DNA from 2 places in the Telluria mixta genome. Region 2 is predicted to be linked to the other one. Evidence: predicted binding sites of a transcription regulator. Region 2 holds the regulator's gene; the other holds the start of a gene.
What was found. The regulator FNR, encoded in region 2, switches genes on or off when oxygen is low (the NO sensors DNR and NnrR bind a similar motif). The targets are predictions, from matches to a motif close to TTGATNNNNATCAA.
Positions count from the first base shown of each region.

Region 1: a site for FNR is predicted at 5,596-5,609, ahead of P0M04_RS19330 (universal stress protein). Genes of this name have one in related genera too.

Region 1 covers NZ_CP119520.1:4,313,943-4,322,142, reverse strand. The annotation lists gene P0M04_RS19360 (zinc-dependent alcohol dehydrogenase family protein) at 1-428, opposite strand, end outside; gene P0M04_RS19355 (helix-turn-helix domain-containing protein) at 569-1,339, opposite strand; gene P0M04_RS19350 (response regulator) at 1,485-2,126, opposite strand; gene P0M04_RS19345 (hybrid sensor histidine kinase/response regulator) at 2,116-3,600, opposite strand; gene P0M04_RS19340 (response regulator) at 3,602-4,012, opposite strand; gene P0M04_RS19335 (sensor histidine kinase) at 4,009-5,493, opposite strand; gene P0M04_RS19330 (universal stress protein) at 5,699-6,541, shown strand; gene P0M04_RS19325 (GGDEF domain-containing protein) at 6,542-7,618, shown strand; gene P0M04_RS19320 (ABC transporter permease) at 7,632-8,200, opposite strand, start outside.
Region 2 covers NZ_CP119520.1:4,554,264-4,562,463, reverse strand. The annotation lists gene P0M04_RS20375 (formate dehydrogenase subunit alpha) at 1-2,109, opposite strand, end outside; gene P0M04_RS20370 (formate dehydrogenase) at 2,125-2,331, opposite strand; gene P0M04_RS20365 (TorD/DmsD family molecular chaperone) at 2,342-3,013, opposite strand; gene fnr (fumarate/nitrate reduction transcriptional regulator Fnr) at 3,262-3,951, shown strand; gene P0M04_RS20355 (porin) at 4,012-5,082, shown strand; gene P0M04_RS20350 (glycosyl hydrolase) at 5,083-6,288, opposite strand; gene P0M04_RS20345 (TonB-dependent receptor) at 6,656-8,200, shown strand, end outside.

The DNA.
Region 1 (8,200 bases), 240 kb from region 2:
GCGTCCTCGTCGGCGCCGTCCGGTATGTGGTGCAGGCTGAAATCGGCGTGCGGGATCCGCACGTACTCGGCCTGGGTGCCGTCGATCCGGTTCCCGAGTATCCAGCCGCCGTCGAGGCAGTGCGAGTACATCCCCTTGCGGCAATAATCGCACCGGCCGCAGGATGTAATGCAGGAAATCAGCACAGGATCGCCCGGGCTGAAGCCGCGCACGGCCCCGCCGGTTTCGGCGATCGTACCGACGCCCTCGTGGCCGAGGATCGTGCCCGGCCGGCAAGTCGGTACGTCGCCCTTCAGGATATGCAGGTCGGTGCCGCAGATCGTGGTCCGGCGCACGCGCACGATGGCGTCGTCCGGCTGCAGGATGGACGGTTTCGGGCGCGCTTCCAGCCGCCGCGCGCCGGGTCCGTTGTAGACGAGGGCTCGCATGATGGCACGTCCTCAGTGGATCGCGGGCCGGTGCATGGCGCCATCCGGCTTTTTGGGCAAAGCCGGCCTGCGGACGTCGCGCCCGAACGGTTTCGGATGATAAGACATCATGACTCTCCTTGTATTGAATGCAGCGTTCGCTATACCTCGGCGCCTTCACGCGCGCCGTCCGCCATGGTCTCCAGGCGACGCATGTCGAGAATCTCGAGTTCGCGACGCTCCAGCCGGATCAGCCCCTGTTCGCGAAAGCGGGCCAGGAGGCGGCTGACGGTTTCCAGCTTGAGGCCCAGGTAGCGCGCCATGTCGTCGCGCGACATGCGCAGTTGAAAACGGCGCGGCGAAAAGCCGCGCATGGCGTAGCGGGCGGACAGGTTCAGCAGCAGGCTGGCCATGCGCTCGTCCGCCCGGAGGATGCCCAGGAAACGGATCGCGGACTGGTCGCGCAGGATCTCCTGGCTCATCACGCGATGGAAGTGCGCCATCACCGGCGGGAGCTCGGCCATCAAGGCTTGCAGGCGCGCATAGGGAACCTCGCACACCTCGCTGTCTTCCAGCGCGATGGCGGTGCTCGCATGCTCGCCGTTGCCGATCGCATCCATGCCCATCAGGTCGCCGGCCATCTGGAATGCGGTGATGTAGCGTTCGCCCCGGTGATCGGTACGGCACGTCATGAAGTGGCCGAAGCGCAGCGCGTACAAGTTGATGAACGGCTGGCCGGCACGGAACAGGACATCGCCGCGCGCCAGCCTGCGGCGGCATCCGATCACGCTTTCCAGCCGGGCCAGGTCGCGTTCGCCCAGTCCCGGGGGCAGGCACAATGTGCGGTAGGCGCAGCGTCCGCACCTGGCGCCTGGCGCTTCAGTGGCGCTTTGCCTCCCCGCCGGGACGATCTCGTAGGTCTGCGTGGTCATCGCCCTCTCCTTGCCTGTCGTTGCCATCGATGCAAGCAGTATCGGACGGCGCCGCGACGGCCGGCAGCGCGCATGCCGTCAAGTTCCGGTCAAGTACGCCCGACGCGCGATGTAGGGGTTCCCCTATGCCGGACCGCGGCGCCCGTCAGATCAGGCCATGCTCCAGCGCGTACCGGGTCAGCTCGGCGTTGCTGGACATGCCCATCTTGTCGAGGATGCGGGACCGATAGGTGGTAACCGTGTTCGGACTGAGATGCAGGCGTTCGCCGATCTGCACCAGGGGTTCGCCACGCGCGATCAGCTTGAACACTTCCAGTTCCCGGTTTGACAGAGCGTCGTGCCCCGCGCAGGTATCGTCGCCGCTGACGAGCGCGGCCAGTTTCTCGACCAGGGCGGGGCTGACGTACTTGCGGCCCGCGGCTGCACGCCGGACGGCATCGACGAGCACCGGCGTCGGCACGTCCTTGGTCAGATAACCCGCCGCACCCTGCTTCAGCGCGCGCACGGCATAGATCTCTTCCGCGTACGTGCTCAGGATCAGCACCGCCATGTCCGGACGCAGGCCGCGCAGCTGGCGCAGCAGGTCGAGACCGCTCGTGCCCGGCATGGCGATATCGAGCAGCGCCACGTCGAATGCGGCGTCACGGACAAGGTCGAGCGCCTGCTGCGCATCGGCGGCTTCGCCCGCCACCTCGATGTCCCCCGCCGTGCCGAGCATCAGGCGTACGCCGTTGCGGGCGATGGCATGATCGTCGACGAGGAGGACGCGGACGGGTTCAGGCCGCATGGCGCGCCTCGACCGGCACCTGGAGTGCGACGACGGTGCCGCCGCCGGCGCGCCGCGCGACCGTCAGCTCGCCGCCCAGGCTGCGCGCGCGCTCCCGCATGCCCAGGATGCCCCAGTGATCGTCCGGCTCCGGCCCGGCCGGCCCCGGCATGCCGCAGCCGTCGTCCTCGATCGCGACCTCGAGCTGCCCGTCGGCCAAACGCACGCGCAGCCAGGCTTCACGGGCCTGGGCGTGCCGCTGGATGTTCGTCATGGCCTCCTGCACGATCCGGAACAGCATGATGCCGCGGTCCGGATCGATGTCCAGGGCCGCGGCGCCGGGATCGATGTCGCAACAGCAGGCAAGGCTGGAGCGCCTGGCCACCTGCGCCGCGTACCATTCGAGCGCGGTCCAGATGCCGAGCTGGTCCAGCACGCTCGGTCGCAGGTCGGCAATCACCCGTCGCACCGTATCGATCGCGTCCTGCGCCAGACCGGCCGTTTCCTCCAGCAACGGATCCGGGGCGTGCCCCGCCAGCGCCGCACGTTCTCCTATCACCGAGACGTACGCCATGATCCCGGTTAGCAGCCCGCCCAGCTCGTCGTGCACTTCGCGGGCGATCCGGCGGCGCTCGTCCTCCCTGATCTTTTCCTGGTAGGCGGCGAGGTGGCGCAGCTCGTCGCGGGCCTGCGTCAGCTTCAGTTCGGCGGCCTTGCTCGCCGTGATGTCGATCAGCGTCCCCTGCATGAACAACGGCCGGCCCGACTCGTCGTGCACGACGTCGGCCTGGTCGCGGAACCACAGTACTTCGCCCGTGCGTGCGCGCAGCCGGTATTCGAGGCGCAGCGGCAGTCCGCCCTCCCGGCAGCGCAGCACGTCGGCGAACACCTTGTCCTTCTCGTCCGGCAGCATCCGGTCGGCATACAGGCCGGGATCGCCCAGCCATTCTTCCGGCGTGTACCCGAGGACGCCGATCTGCGGACTGACGTAGTGCAGCTGGTCGGCCCGTCCAGGGGCCACGACGTAGGTGATCGCCTGGATCTGCTCGACGAGGGTACGGAACCTCGCTTCGGCCTGGCGTTTCTCTTTCAGCAAGCGCTGCTCGCGCTGCAGGCGTTCGATCGCCGCCGGCACCAGCTCGAGGTAGCGCCCCTCGGCATCCTTGACGAGGAAGTCGCGGGCGCCGCGACGCATCGCTTCCATGGCGACGGCCGCGCTGTCGGCGCCGGTCAGCATCAGGACCGGGATCGCCCGCACCGCGGCGTCCGGATCGGCGCCGAGGCGCGCGAGGAAGTCGAGCCCGGTCAGGTCCGGCAGCCGGTAGTCGAGCAGGATGCAGTCCGGGCGGCACTCGCGCGCGAGTATCAATCCGCGCTCGGCCTCGTCCGCCTCGATGAGCCGGAACCGGCCGGCAGAGGCGTCGTCCAGCCGCCGGCGGCAGGCCATGCGGTCGACGACATCGTCCTCGACGATCAGAACAAGGATGGTGTTCATGTCAGGGCTGCTCGCTGGTGGTCCAGTACGCGTCGATGGAACGCATGGCCTCGACGAAGCGCCGGTAATCCAGCGACTTGGCCATGTACCCGGCAATGCCGAGGTCGAAGCTCCTTACCTTGTCTTCCATTTCCTCCGACGTGGTCAGCACCACCATCGGGATCCGGCGCAGTTGCTCGTCGCGTTTGACCTGCTCCAGGAATTCGATGCCGTTCATGACCGGCATGTTCAGGTCCAGCAACACGAGGCACGGCGGATCGGCAGCATCGCGCAGCCAGGCCAGTCCCTGCTCGCCGTTCTCGCACACGACGAGTGGATTGTCGACATGGATCTCCTTCAGGGCGCGCCGGGTGGTCAGAACGTCGACATGGTCGTCCTCGAGCAGCAGGATCGGTTGCGCGGGCGTTTTCACGGGCTATCCTGGCGGGCATCCCGGTACGCCTTCGGGATACTGAAGTAAAAGGTGCTGCCTTCGCCAGGCACCGAGTCGAGCCATACCTGCCCGCCCAGCAGATCGATGATCTTGCGCACCAGGGCCAGCCCGACACCGGTGCTTTCGACGCGGTCGCGCGGCGCCAGTGTCTGGAACAGCTGGAAGATACGCTCGTAGTGGCGCCGTTCGATGCCGGGGCCGTTGTCGGCCACGGCGAAGCACCAGCGCTCGCCCTCGTCGGCGCAGCTCACGTCGATCCGTCCGGCGGGCTTGTCCATGTACTTGATCGCGTTCGAGATGAGATTGTGGAAGACCTGCCGGATCCGGGTCGGCTCGGTCCAGAGCACTGGCAAACCGGGCGCGACCGTCACCACGATCGACGGGGGCGGCACAAGCAGGTCGACGACCTCCGCCACCGCGGCGTTCAGGTCGACCATGCACAGCGTGCCACCCCCACGCCCCAGCCGGGAATACTGGAGGATGCCGTCGATCAGGTTCCCCATCCGGTGCACGCGGCTGATCAGGAGGCGCATGTGCTCGCGGCCTTCGTCGTCGAGGCGGTCGCCATGGTCGGTCGCGATCCAGTCCGCCAGGGCGCCGATCGCGCGCAGTGGCGCCTTCAGGTCGTGCGACACCACATAGGCGAAATTGCTCAATTCCTCGTTCGCGGCGCGCAGGCCCTGCAACAGGACGGCGGCTTGCCGCTCGCTTTCCTTGCGCGCCGTGATGTCGCGCACCAGCCCGGTGAACATGCGCGCGTCGCCGATCCGCATTTCCGTCACCGCCAGTTCCATCGCGAACACCGTGCCGTCTTTGCGCAAGCCATGCACCTCGCGGCCGCTGCCGATGATCCGCCGTTCGCCGGTACGAAGATAGTGGCGCAGGTAGCCGTCGTGGCGGTCGCGGTCCGGCGACGGCATCAGGACGGACACGTTGCGCCCGGCCAGTTCCGCTTCCGCATAGCCGAACATGCGTTCGGCCGCCGGATTGACGCGCTCGATCAGGCCCCGCTCGTCGATCGTGATGATACCGTCCGCCGCGGTCTCGAACACCGCGCGCATGCGTGCCTCGCTGTCGCGCAACGCCTGTTCCGCATCGGCCCGGGCGCGCACGTCGTGGACGGTGGCCAGCGTCAGCACCGTACCGTCCGCATCGAGCGGCGCCAGGCTTACCTCCACGGGAAACGTCCTGCCGGCGCAATCGACCGCCATGAAGCGCCCGCTGCCCATGGCGCGTGCACTGTCGCCATGGCGGCGCAGCACCGCGTGCCGGCCGCGCGCTTCCGGCGGCACCAGGATCTCGACCGGTTCCCCGATCAGGTCCTCGAGCGCCCAGCCGAACAGCGCGGCCAGCGGCCGGTTGGCCCGGACAATGATGCCGGCGCGATCGCATACCAGCATCGGGTCGCGGGCAGCGGACAACAGCCAGTCCAGGCGGGTATGGATGCATTCCGGATTCATGGTTTACCGTCAATACAGAGCTCGACCATGATAAGGCGTTTTTTTGCAGCTATCAAAGCATTGCGGATTGTTCAGGTGCTTCGCAGAAAAATTCTCTACTTTTTGATCTCCATCAAGTGCGTACCTGACAGCGACATCGGTGGGCGATACAGTGAATGCGGGTGTCTTCACCCGCCATTGCCCATGTCCCGGAAAGGAACACGCCATGTACAAGACCATCGTAGTTCACATCGACGGCAGCCGCCAGCAGGACAGCAGGTTGCGCGCGGCCGCGCGTCTGGCCGCGGACCACGACGCCCACCTCGTCGGCGCCGGCATGACGGGCATGTCCTGGGTCGACTTCGCGCTGTTGACCGGATCGATGGGGGCGCCGGTCATGCCCGGCACCGATTTCCAGGGCATGCGCGATGCGGTCAGCGTCCGGCTCGAGAAGTTCGTGGAAGATGCCCGTCGCCTCGGCATCGCGTCGCTCGAGTCGCGCCTCGTGGAAGACGACCCCCGCTATGCCCTGCTGATGCAGTCGCGCTACGCCGACCTGACGGTGCTGAGCCAGGATGACGAACCCGATCCCGACCTGCCCGTGCGCGTGCGCGGCTTGCCCGAGCACGTCGCACTGCGCGGCGCGCGTCCGGTGCTGGTCGTCCCGGGCACCTACCACGGCGAACCCATCGCCAGCACGGCCGTGGTCGGCTGGGACGGCAGCATGCAGGCCATTCGCGCCATCGAAGGCGCGCTGCCGCTGCTGCAGCGCGCCGAAAGCGTCAAGCTGGCCCTGATCAACCCCGACGAACTGTCCGAGCTGCATGGCGAAGAGCCCGGGGCGGACATGGCGCTGTACCTGGCGCGCCAGGGCGTGCAGGTCGACGTCATCGTCGAGCGCACCCGATCCACCACGGGCGACGCCCTGATGGCCATGGCGCGCACCTGCGGCGCCGGATTGCTGGCGGTGGGCGCCTACGGCCACAGCCGCTACCGCGAATGGGTCCTGGGCGGGGTGACGCGCGAAGTGCTGGCGCGCTCGCCGGTGCCGCTGCTGCTTGCACACTGAATGGACGTTCGCTCGTCCGCGCCGCGCCGGGTGTTCGAACGGCGCTGCGAGCGCTATTTGCGGCGTCTGCTGCCCGGCTTCGGGTCCGTGTTCGGGATCGGCGTGCTGTGCGACGGCCTGTGGAGCCAGCTGGTCGAATCGGCGCAGAGCCCGGCCAGCCTCGCCGTGCGCGCCGGCCTCGTCGCCATCGCGTCCTTCGGCTACGCGATGCCGCGTTCGGGACCGCAGCCGGTGGCCCGCGCCTCCTTCGTGTACCTCGTCCATGCGGCGGCGCTTGCCACCACGGCGCGGCCGCTGGCGGACGGTCTGCTGCACGCCGTCCCCTCGTTGTTCGTCTGGATGGCTGCCCTCGGCCTCGTGGAGCCCCGTCCCCGTCCTTGCCTGAACATTCTGGCGCCGACGGCGCTGCTCTATGCGGCGCTCGGCGCGTTCATGCTTCCGTCTGCGGCGGCACCCGCCATCTGGGCGGCCTGTGTCGCCGCGCCAGCGCTTGCGCTCGCCCTGGGCAGCCGCCTGCTACACCTGCGACATGATCTATGGCTACGCGAGCGGCAGCTGTTGCGCGCGTGCCGCTACGACAGCCTCAGCGGGGCGCTGTCGCGCCAGTACCTGATGGAACTCGCACAGCACGACCTGTCGCTGGCACACCGGCACGGTCGCCCGCTCAGTGTCGCGATGCTCGACATCGACCACTTCAAGGCGGTCAACGATACCTATGGCCACGCGGTAGGCGATGCCGTGATCCGCGCGTTGACCGCGACGTGCGTGAAGACCCTGCGTGCCACCGATTACGTCGGCCGCATCGGCGGCGAGGAATTCGTCTGTGTGTTGCCCGAAGCCGGCGCGGACGAGGCATGGGCCTGCGCCGAACGCCTGCGCGACGCCTTCGCCGGCCAGGTCATTCCCGGAGCGCCGCGCGAACTGCGCTGCTCGGTCAGCATCGGCCTCGCCGTTCATCGCGACACACAGGATTGGGAGTCCCTGCTGCGGGAAGCGGACGGCGCGATGTACCGCGCCAAGGCAGCCGGCCGCAACCGCGTCGCCATGGCCGGACCAGCGCTGGCAGTGGCAGGCTGAGCGCGCGGCGCGGCTAACGACGCATTGCCGCGCCGAACCTGGCGAGCGCCACGACGAACAGGACGGCGCCGATCAACAGCAATGCCAGCATCCGCGGCCAAACCACATCGAGGCCCGCGCCACGGAACAGGATGGCCTGGCTTAACTCAACGTAGTGAGTAGTCGGCGCGGCGAGCATCGCGTCGCGCAGCAGCCACGGAATGCTCTCGCGCGGTGTATTGGCGCCCGACAGCATCTGCAGCGGCAACAGGACCAGGACGACCAGGATCCCGAACTGGGGCATGCCGCGCGCGAGCGTCGCCAGCAGGATGCCCAGCGAGGTCACGGCGAACAGATGTACCATCGTGCCGGCCATGAACAGCACGATGGATCCGCCGAGCTGCACGCCCAGCAGGCCGCGCACGATGCCCGACAACGCGACCAGCGTCGCGGCCAGTACGATGCTCCCCATCGACCACAGCTTGGCGAGCATGATCTCCAGCGGGCCGACCGGCATCACCAGCAGGTGCTCGACAGTGCCGTGCTCGCGCTCGCGGATCAGCGCCGCGCCGGTCAGGATCACCGACAGCATCGTCACGTTGT
Region 2 (8,200 bases):
GCCCAGCTTCTTCAGGAACACGTGGTCGAATTCGGGATAGCCCGTGTCGATCTCGCTGTCCTTCGTGAACGAGCCGTCGGCCGCGAGCAGGGGCTCGCCGTTGTGCTCCACGCCCCAGTTGGCGCGGAACGGCAGGCCGCCCTCGGCCACCGGCTTGTGCAGGTCGTACAGGATCGGCGTGCCCGGGTGCTTCATTTCCGGCGTGCCCCAACACGGCCACGGCAGGCCGTAGTAATCGCCCTTGCACGGACCGCTCTCCGCGCGCATCGTCGTCGGATTGAAGTCGCGCTTGTGCTCCATGTGCAATTTGAGTCGCTCGGGCGAGCAGCCCGTGTAGCCGATGGTCCAGCAGGAGCGGTTGATCTCGCGGAGGATGTCCTCGATGACCGGCTCGTTGTTGACGACCTTGATGTTCTTGACGAGCTGTTCGCCGAAGCCCAGCTTGCGCGCGAACAGGTACATGATCTCGTGGTCCGTCTTGCATTCGAACAGCGGCTGGATCACGCGCTCGCGCCACTGGATCGACCGGTTCGATGCCGTCACGGAGCCCTGCGTCTCGAACTGCGACGCGGCCGGCAGCAGGTAGACCCCGTCCGTGCGGCCATGCATCGCCGCCGTCATGCTGGGATAAGGATCGATGACGACCATGAAGTCCAGCTTCTGCATCGCAGCCTTCATGTCCGGCAGGCGCGTCTGGCTGTTCGGCGCGTGGCCCCAATAAAACACGGCACGCAGGTTGGTCGGCTGGTCGACGTACTGGTTATCCTCGAGCACCGCGTCGAACCAGCGCGACACCGTGATGCCCGGCTTTTCCATCAGCTCCTTCGAGCCGAAGCGCGACTTGACCCAGTCGTAATCGACGCCCCACACGGTGGAGAAATGCTTCCAGGCGCCTTCCGCGATGCCGTAGTAGCCGGGCAGCGAATCGCCGTTCGGGCCGACGTCCGTCGCGCCCTGCACGTTGTCGTGGCCGCGGTAGATATTGGCGCCGCCGCCCTGCACGCCGATGTTCCCCAGCGCGAGCTGCAGGATCGAGAGCGCGCGCACGTTCGCCGTGCCCACGTGGTGCTGCGTGATGCCCATGCACCAGACGACGGACGACGGCCTGTTCGTCGCCAGCATCTCGGCCGCCATGCGCACGGAGGCTTCCGGCACGCCCGTTACATCGCTGACCTTGTCAGGGGTCCACTTGGCCACTTCCTTGCGCACGTCGTCCATGCCGTAGGTGCGCGCCGCGATGTACTCCTTGTCCTCCCAGCCGTTGTTGAAGATGTGCCACAGCATGCCCCACACGAACGCGATGTCGGTGCCGGGACGGATGCGCACGTAGTGGTGGGCGAAGCGCGCCGTGCGGGTGAAGCGCGGGTCGACGACGATCATCTTCGCGCCCAGCTCCTTCGCGTGCAGGAAGTGCAGCATCGAGATCGGGTGCGCCTCGGCCGGGTTCGAGCCGATGAACAGCACGGCCTTGCTGTAGTGGAGGTCGTTGAACGAGTTCGTCATCGCGCCATATCCGTAGGTCTGGGCGACGCCGGCCACCGTCGTCGAGTGGCAGATGCGGGCCTGGTGGTCGCAGTTATTGGAACCCCACATCGACACCCATTTGCGCAGCAGGTAGGACTGCTCGTTGTTGTGCTTCGAGCTGCCGATGACCATCAGCGCGTCCGGCCCGGACTGCTCGCGCAGTTTCAGGAGCCGGTCGCCGATCTCGTTGATGGCCTGGTCCCACGTGATGCGCTCGTACTTGCCGTTCACGAGCTTCATCGGATAGCGCAGGCGGTGCTCGCCGAAGCCGTGCTCGCGCACCGACGCGCCCTTCGCGCAGTGGGCGCCCATGTTGATCGGAGAGTCGAACGCGGCTTCCTGGCGGATCCACACGCCATTGCTGACGACGGCCTCCACCGAGCAGCCCACCGAACAGTGGCTGCACACCGTGTGCTTGACCTCCGTGTTCGGCCTGGCCGGCACGGCGTCCGCCGCGGTTGCGGGCTGGATCACGTTCAGCGGCAGGTGGCGCGCGAGGGCGCCGGCACCGGCCGTCACGCCCGCGCCGACGAGGAAGCGGCGCCGTTTCAACCCGCTGTCGCGTGATGTCTTCACCAGGGTCATGGTCGTGGTCTCCTTCTACCAGTAAGCCGCGGTGCGGTAGTAGCGCCGGATGTGTTCCGTCTCGTGATAGCCCTTGGCCTGCTCCGGCTCCGCCGGTGCCGCGGGCCCGGGCTGCGGCTCGGGCGCACGCGCATGCGCGGCCGCGGCGACGGCCAGCGCGCCCAGCGGTGCCGCCTTCAGCAGGCTGCGGCGGGCGGGATCGGGTTGCTTGTCTTTGTCCATGATGGTCCCCTCAAGCGGCAATCGGGTCGGTAGCATCGAGCACGGCAAATGCCTGCGCTTCGATCGACAGGAACGCGTCGACGACGCCCGCGACGATCCGGTAGAAATTCGCGTCCGGGCTGTTCGCGATGTCGGCCAGGCAGGCCGCGTACCAGGGCCGGATGTGCGTCTCGAAAAAGTGTTTTTGCACGGCGAGGCCGCGCGGCGCCATGCCGGGGCCGCCCTGGATCAATACGCGCATCGTTTCGCACAGCGTGCCCAGGTGGTCCTCGAATTCGCCCACGCCGGGCGCGCGGGACAGGCGCAGGCGGGCGAGGTCGTGGCGCAGGTCGGCCAGGGGCGCGTCGTTCAGGTGGCCCGTGAGGTAGAAGGACCCGTACGGATTCAGCGGCGGCGTGCCGGTGCTGATGAACATGGCCGAGAATTCATCGGCCGCGGCGGATGCGTCGACGACGGTGGCGGCCTGGGTCAGCTTCAGCCAGGCGTCCTCGAGAGCGAATTCGCCGGCGGCGGCGATCGGGTCGGCGGCGGCCAGGGCCGCGAGCAGGGCGTCGTCGGGCGGGGCCAGCAGCAGGCGTGCGAACAGCGCGTAGAAATCGGCCCGGGCCTGGTCTTCGTCGGCCAGAGGCAGAGCCTCGCCATCATGCAAAATGGGTGAAGCGGAACGCTGGTCGGCCGACATGGTTCTCCCGTTGGCAAATATTCATGGGAAGTGTAATCCTTGACAATGCGAAGGCGCGCACGCTTGACCTCCACGCGACACTTCGTTGGCAAGGCGACCAACAGCGGGACAAATTCCCTACTTGTGGTAGGGGCTAACGTCTATAATCGGAACATCCCCCGAAGGTCCTCGCCATGATTGCAGCTGATACCCTACCCGCGACTCCCGTCACCGCTAACGCACTCAAGATCAGTTGCGCGGCTTGCAGCATGCACCAGCTGTGCCTGCCGATGGGCCTGGAGGATGCGGACATCGACCGCCTGGACCAGATCATCGGCAAGCGCCGCCGCCTGGAGCGCGACGAGCCGCTGTACAAGATGGGCGAGCCGTTCCGCAACCTGTACGCCGTGCGCTTCGGCCACTTCAAGACGTACCAGATCAACGCGGCCGGAGAAGCGCAGATCACGGGCTTCCAGATGGCCGGCGAGCTGCTCGGCATGGACGCCATCAGCGCCGACCGCCACCACTGCGACGCCGTCGCGCTGGAAGACAGCGAAGTCTGCGAGATCCCGTTCGCGCATCTGCAGGACCTGTTCGGCCAGGTGCCGGCGCTGCTGCGCCACTTCCACCGCATCATGAGCCAGGAAATCACGCGCGAGCAGAACGTCATGCTCCTGCTGGGGAACATGCGCGCCGAGCAGCGCTTCGCCGTCTTCCTCATCAACCTGTCCGCCCGCTACGCGGCGCGCGGCTATTCGTCCACGCGCTTCCAGCTGCGCATGTCGCGCGAAGACATCGGCAACTACCTGGGCCTGACCATCGAAAGCATCAGCCGCCTGCTGTCCCGTTTTAAAAAGCTGGGGCTCGTGCAGGTCGACAAGCGCGAGGTCGTGCTGCTCGAACCGGCGCGGCTGAAGGCGATGGCGGCCGGGACGGAGCAGTGCAGCCCGATGGCCTGACCTTTCGGTAGTTCACGGTCTCCCGGTCCGCATCGACAATGCGGGCGAAGGAGATCGTCCATGCATTCCAGATTCATTCCCCTCGCCGGCCTGCTGCTGGCCACCGCCGCTCACGCCCAGGACAGCGCCGTGCAGGTCTACGGCCGCCTCAACGTCGCCCTCGAACACGCGGACAGTTCCTCCGGCCCCGGCCTCGTGCGCCTCGTGAACAACCGCTCCGTGCTGGGCTTCCGCGGCGGTGAAGACCTCGGCGGCGGCTTGAAAGCCATCTTCCAGATCGAAGGCACGCTGTCGCCGGACACGGGCGCCGGCGCCCTCGCCGCACGCGACACCCGCGTGGGCCTCGCCGGCACCTGGGGCACGCTGTTCGCGGGCCACTGGACGACGGCGTACAACGGCGCCACGTCCGGCCTCGACCCGTTCTATCCGACGACGGCCGGCTTCATGAGCATCATGGGCAACGGTTCCGCGGCGGACGCGGACAACGTCAGCGACACCTCGTCGTTCGACCGGCGCCAGTCCAACTCGATCCATTACTGGAGCCCCGCGTGGCTCGGCCTGTCGCTGCGGGTGACGCACGGCCTGAACGAGGAAAAGCCGGCGAACGGCGCGAAGCCGTCGCTGACGTCGGCCGCCGCCATCTACGAACGGGGCCCGTGGTATGCCGTGCTGGCCGGCGAACGCCACCACGAGTACCAGGGCCCGGGGCTGGACGACACGGGCGCGAAGGCCGCCCTCGCCTACCAGTTCCCGCAGACGCGCATCGCCGTCGTCGCCGAACGGTTGAAATACGGGACGGGGGCCGGCGAGCTGGCGCGCAACGCCGTGTACCTGTCGCTGTCGCACCAGATGGGACCGCACGGCATCCGCATCGGCATCGCGCGCGCGGGCGACGCGAGCGGGCCGGCCGGCACGCGCATCGGCTTCGTGCGCGCCGGCGCGGGCACCGGCGCCACCCACGCGACGCTCGGCTACGACTACACGCTCAGCAAGCGCAGCAGCCTGTACGCGTACACGACGCGCCTGGACAACCGCGCGAACGGCGTCTACGAATTCGCGATCAACAGCTTGGGCGCGGCGCCGGGCGCGACGCTGAAGGCGTACGTGCTCGGCATGCGCCACAACTTCTGATCACACGTAACGTTCCAGCGTGATGACGCGCGGGTCGGCATACACGGCCTTGATGCGCGCATCGTCATTGGCCGCCGTGACGTCGACCCAGGACATGAAGAAGGACCACGGCGCGCCGCCTTCGAGGCTGCTGTCGATATCCGGCATCGGACCGTTCTCGGTCATGGCGACGAGCTTCGTGCCGCTGCTGAGTGCATAGGCCTTGTCGAACTCCGCCTTGTTGTTGATGTAGACGAAGTTGCCGGGATAGGAGTCGATGCCGATGATGTCGACCTTGTCGTTCCCCGGATACCAGGCAGCGTCGTTGCCGCACCAGCACCACAGCAGGTTGTGCAGGCCGTGGTAGTTCATGAGACGGTCGTACATCAGGTTCCACAGCTGCTTGTAAACGGTAGCGCCTTTCGCGCTCCACCAGAACCAGGTACCGCCGGCCTCATGGAGGGGTCGCCAGATGATGGGGACGCCGGCATCGCGCAGCTTTGCGAGCTGGACGGCGATGGCGTCGATATCGCGCAGCGTGTCCGCGTATTCCTGCGTCCCCTTCCTCACGGCCCGGGATGCGTCGAACGTCGTGAACTCGGTGTAGAACGTGTTCGTGCCGACGGTGCCGCCCGACGGCGAATGCCAGTGCCATTGATAGGCGATGATCGGCTTGTCCCCGTGATCCCGGCGCCATGCGATCGAGTTGGCGATCGACGGGTCGGCCGCATCGGGACCGAATGTGAAATAGCCCGGCTGGCCGGTACTCGGATTGATCGCATTGCCGTCCCACAGCCAGGAGTACATCGGGCTGTAGTGCTGCATGTCGAAGCCCCGCAGCAAGGGGTATTGGCCGGTCAGGTTTTTCACGTAGTCGAAATGATCCTGGTCGGTCTGGCCCGAAATGATGAACTTGCCGAACTTCGACAGCAGCCAGCTGTACAACGCTTTGGCGGCGGGCGTCGCGGCCGGATCGACCGGATCGGCGTTGATCGTGAAGCGCCGCACGACGCAGCTCGGGGTCGCGCCCGCCTGGCCGCAGGAATCGATCGTCACGGTGGCGGGCGATGGGGCCACCCGCCTGGACGACGCTGCTGCGACGGACTCGCTACCTGCGCGGCTGGTCGTGCCACCGCAAGCCCCAAGCAATGTCGTGGCCGCCGCGGCACCGGCGCCCTTGAACAACAGGCTGCGGCGGGTCAAAGAAAAATTTTTATCGTTAGACATGTTATCTCCTCCGTAAATGGATTGGCGTTAATCTCACGATGCTTTTCACATCAAAAAATTAACGAATCGATTATTCCACCGGCCCATACATACCCTTCGGGCTCCTCCTTCCCGGCGCATTGTTTAGTGACGTTTCTCGCAACAGCGTGAATACACCCCCCGCGCACCCAGCGTGTTTCGCGAAACAGCACTAAACAACACCGATTTCGCACCTCTTCTGGCCCGTCGACAAAACACGGCGTCAATAATTCGTATATCCGACGTTAATAAATCTTCTTTTGCAATATGTTTTTTTATTAGCGCCGGATTTACGCACATGCACAAGGTAATCGCCGCACTCGACGGCTGGACAACCAGAAGGGGACACATGAAACGCACCAACAAGACTGCCATCGCACTCGCCGTCGCTCACCTGGCGTGGGGAGCGGGAACGGCGCACGCGCAAACCGAGACCGAAGCCAAGGCCGTCGTCGTCGTGACCGGCCAGCGCGCCGCACTGGCCTCGGCGCAAAAACTCAAGCAGGATGCCGACGAGATCGTCGACTCGGTCGTCGCGGACGACATCGGCAAGCTGCCGGACCGTTCCGTCACCGAGGTCCTCCAGCGCGTCGTCGGCATCAGCATCAACCGCCAGGCGGGCGACAACGAGCGCTTCTCGGTCGAGGGCGCCGGGGTCAATATCCGCGGTCTGAACTACGTCCGTTCCGAACTCAATGGACGCGAGGCGTTCGCATCGAACGGCGGCCGCTCGATCAGCTGGGGCGACATCCCGCCCGAACTGATGGCCGGCGTCGACGTCTACAAGAACCCGTCGGCGGAGCAGACCGAAGGCGGCATTTCGGGTCTCGTCAACCTGCGCACGGCGCTGCCGTTCGACTTCAAGGGCCAGCGCGGCGCGCTGTCCGTCGAGGCGACGCACTCCACGCTCAGGAAAGGCAGGCCCGATCCTTCCGTGTCCGGCCTGTACTCGAACCGCTGGAAAACCGGCTTCGGCGAATTCGGCGCCCTGGTCGATATCGCGTCGTCGGACAGTTCCACGCAGACGGACACGTTCCAGTTCGAACCCTTCTTCCCGCGCACCGACATCGAACCGGGCCGCACGGTGTGGATCCCGAAAGGCGCGCAATGGCGCAACTACCAGTACGACCGCAAGCGGCAAGGTGCCTACGGCGCCCTGCAGTGGAAGCGCGACAATCTCCAGAGCCACCTGACCTATTTCCAGTCGCGCTACAAGGACAGCGCGAACGAGCAGTCGATCTTCTCGTCGGCCAGCCCCTATGACCTGAAGGTCAGCCCCGATACCGTGTACGACGCGAAGGGCGCGTTCGTCACGGGCACCCTCAGCGACACGAAGAACGGCGGCATCCCGTTCAGCAATGCGGGCGGCTTCAACAAGGGCGATTCGAAGACCACCGACGTGTCCTGGAACGTGCAGTGGAGGGTGGCCGACAACTGGACGCTCACGAGCGACCTGCAGCACGTGCGCTCCACGGGCAGCCACTTCACCTCGGCGGTCGGCCTGGGCATGCTGATGCCGAACGAGAGCCTCGACCTGCGCGGCAGCCTGCCGACGATTCACTTTACCGATGCCCAGCGCGCCTTCCTGGCCGATCCCGCGAATTACTACTGGGAGTCGACCATGGAGCACCTCGACAGGACCAAGGGCACCATGAAGGCCTGGAAGGGCGATGCGCGCTATGCGTTCGACCATCCGGTCCTGCGCGACGTGCGCTTCGGCGTGCGCCTGACGGACCGCGAAGCGCGGACGGTCAATTCCGATCCCAGCTGGAACTGGGCCGGCGTGACGCCGCCGTGGCTGCTGGGCTGGGACATTCCGAAACTGGCCTACCTGAACGACCCGCGCTTCAACGCGCCGCACGTGACGCAACAGTTCAACAACTTCTTCGGCGGC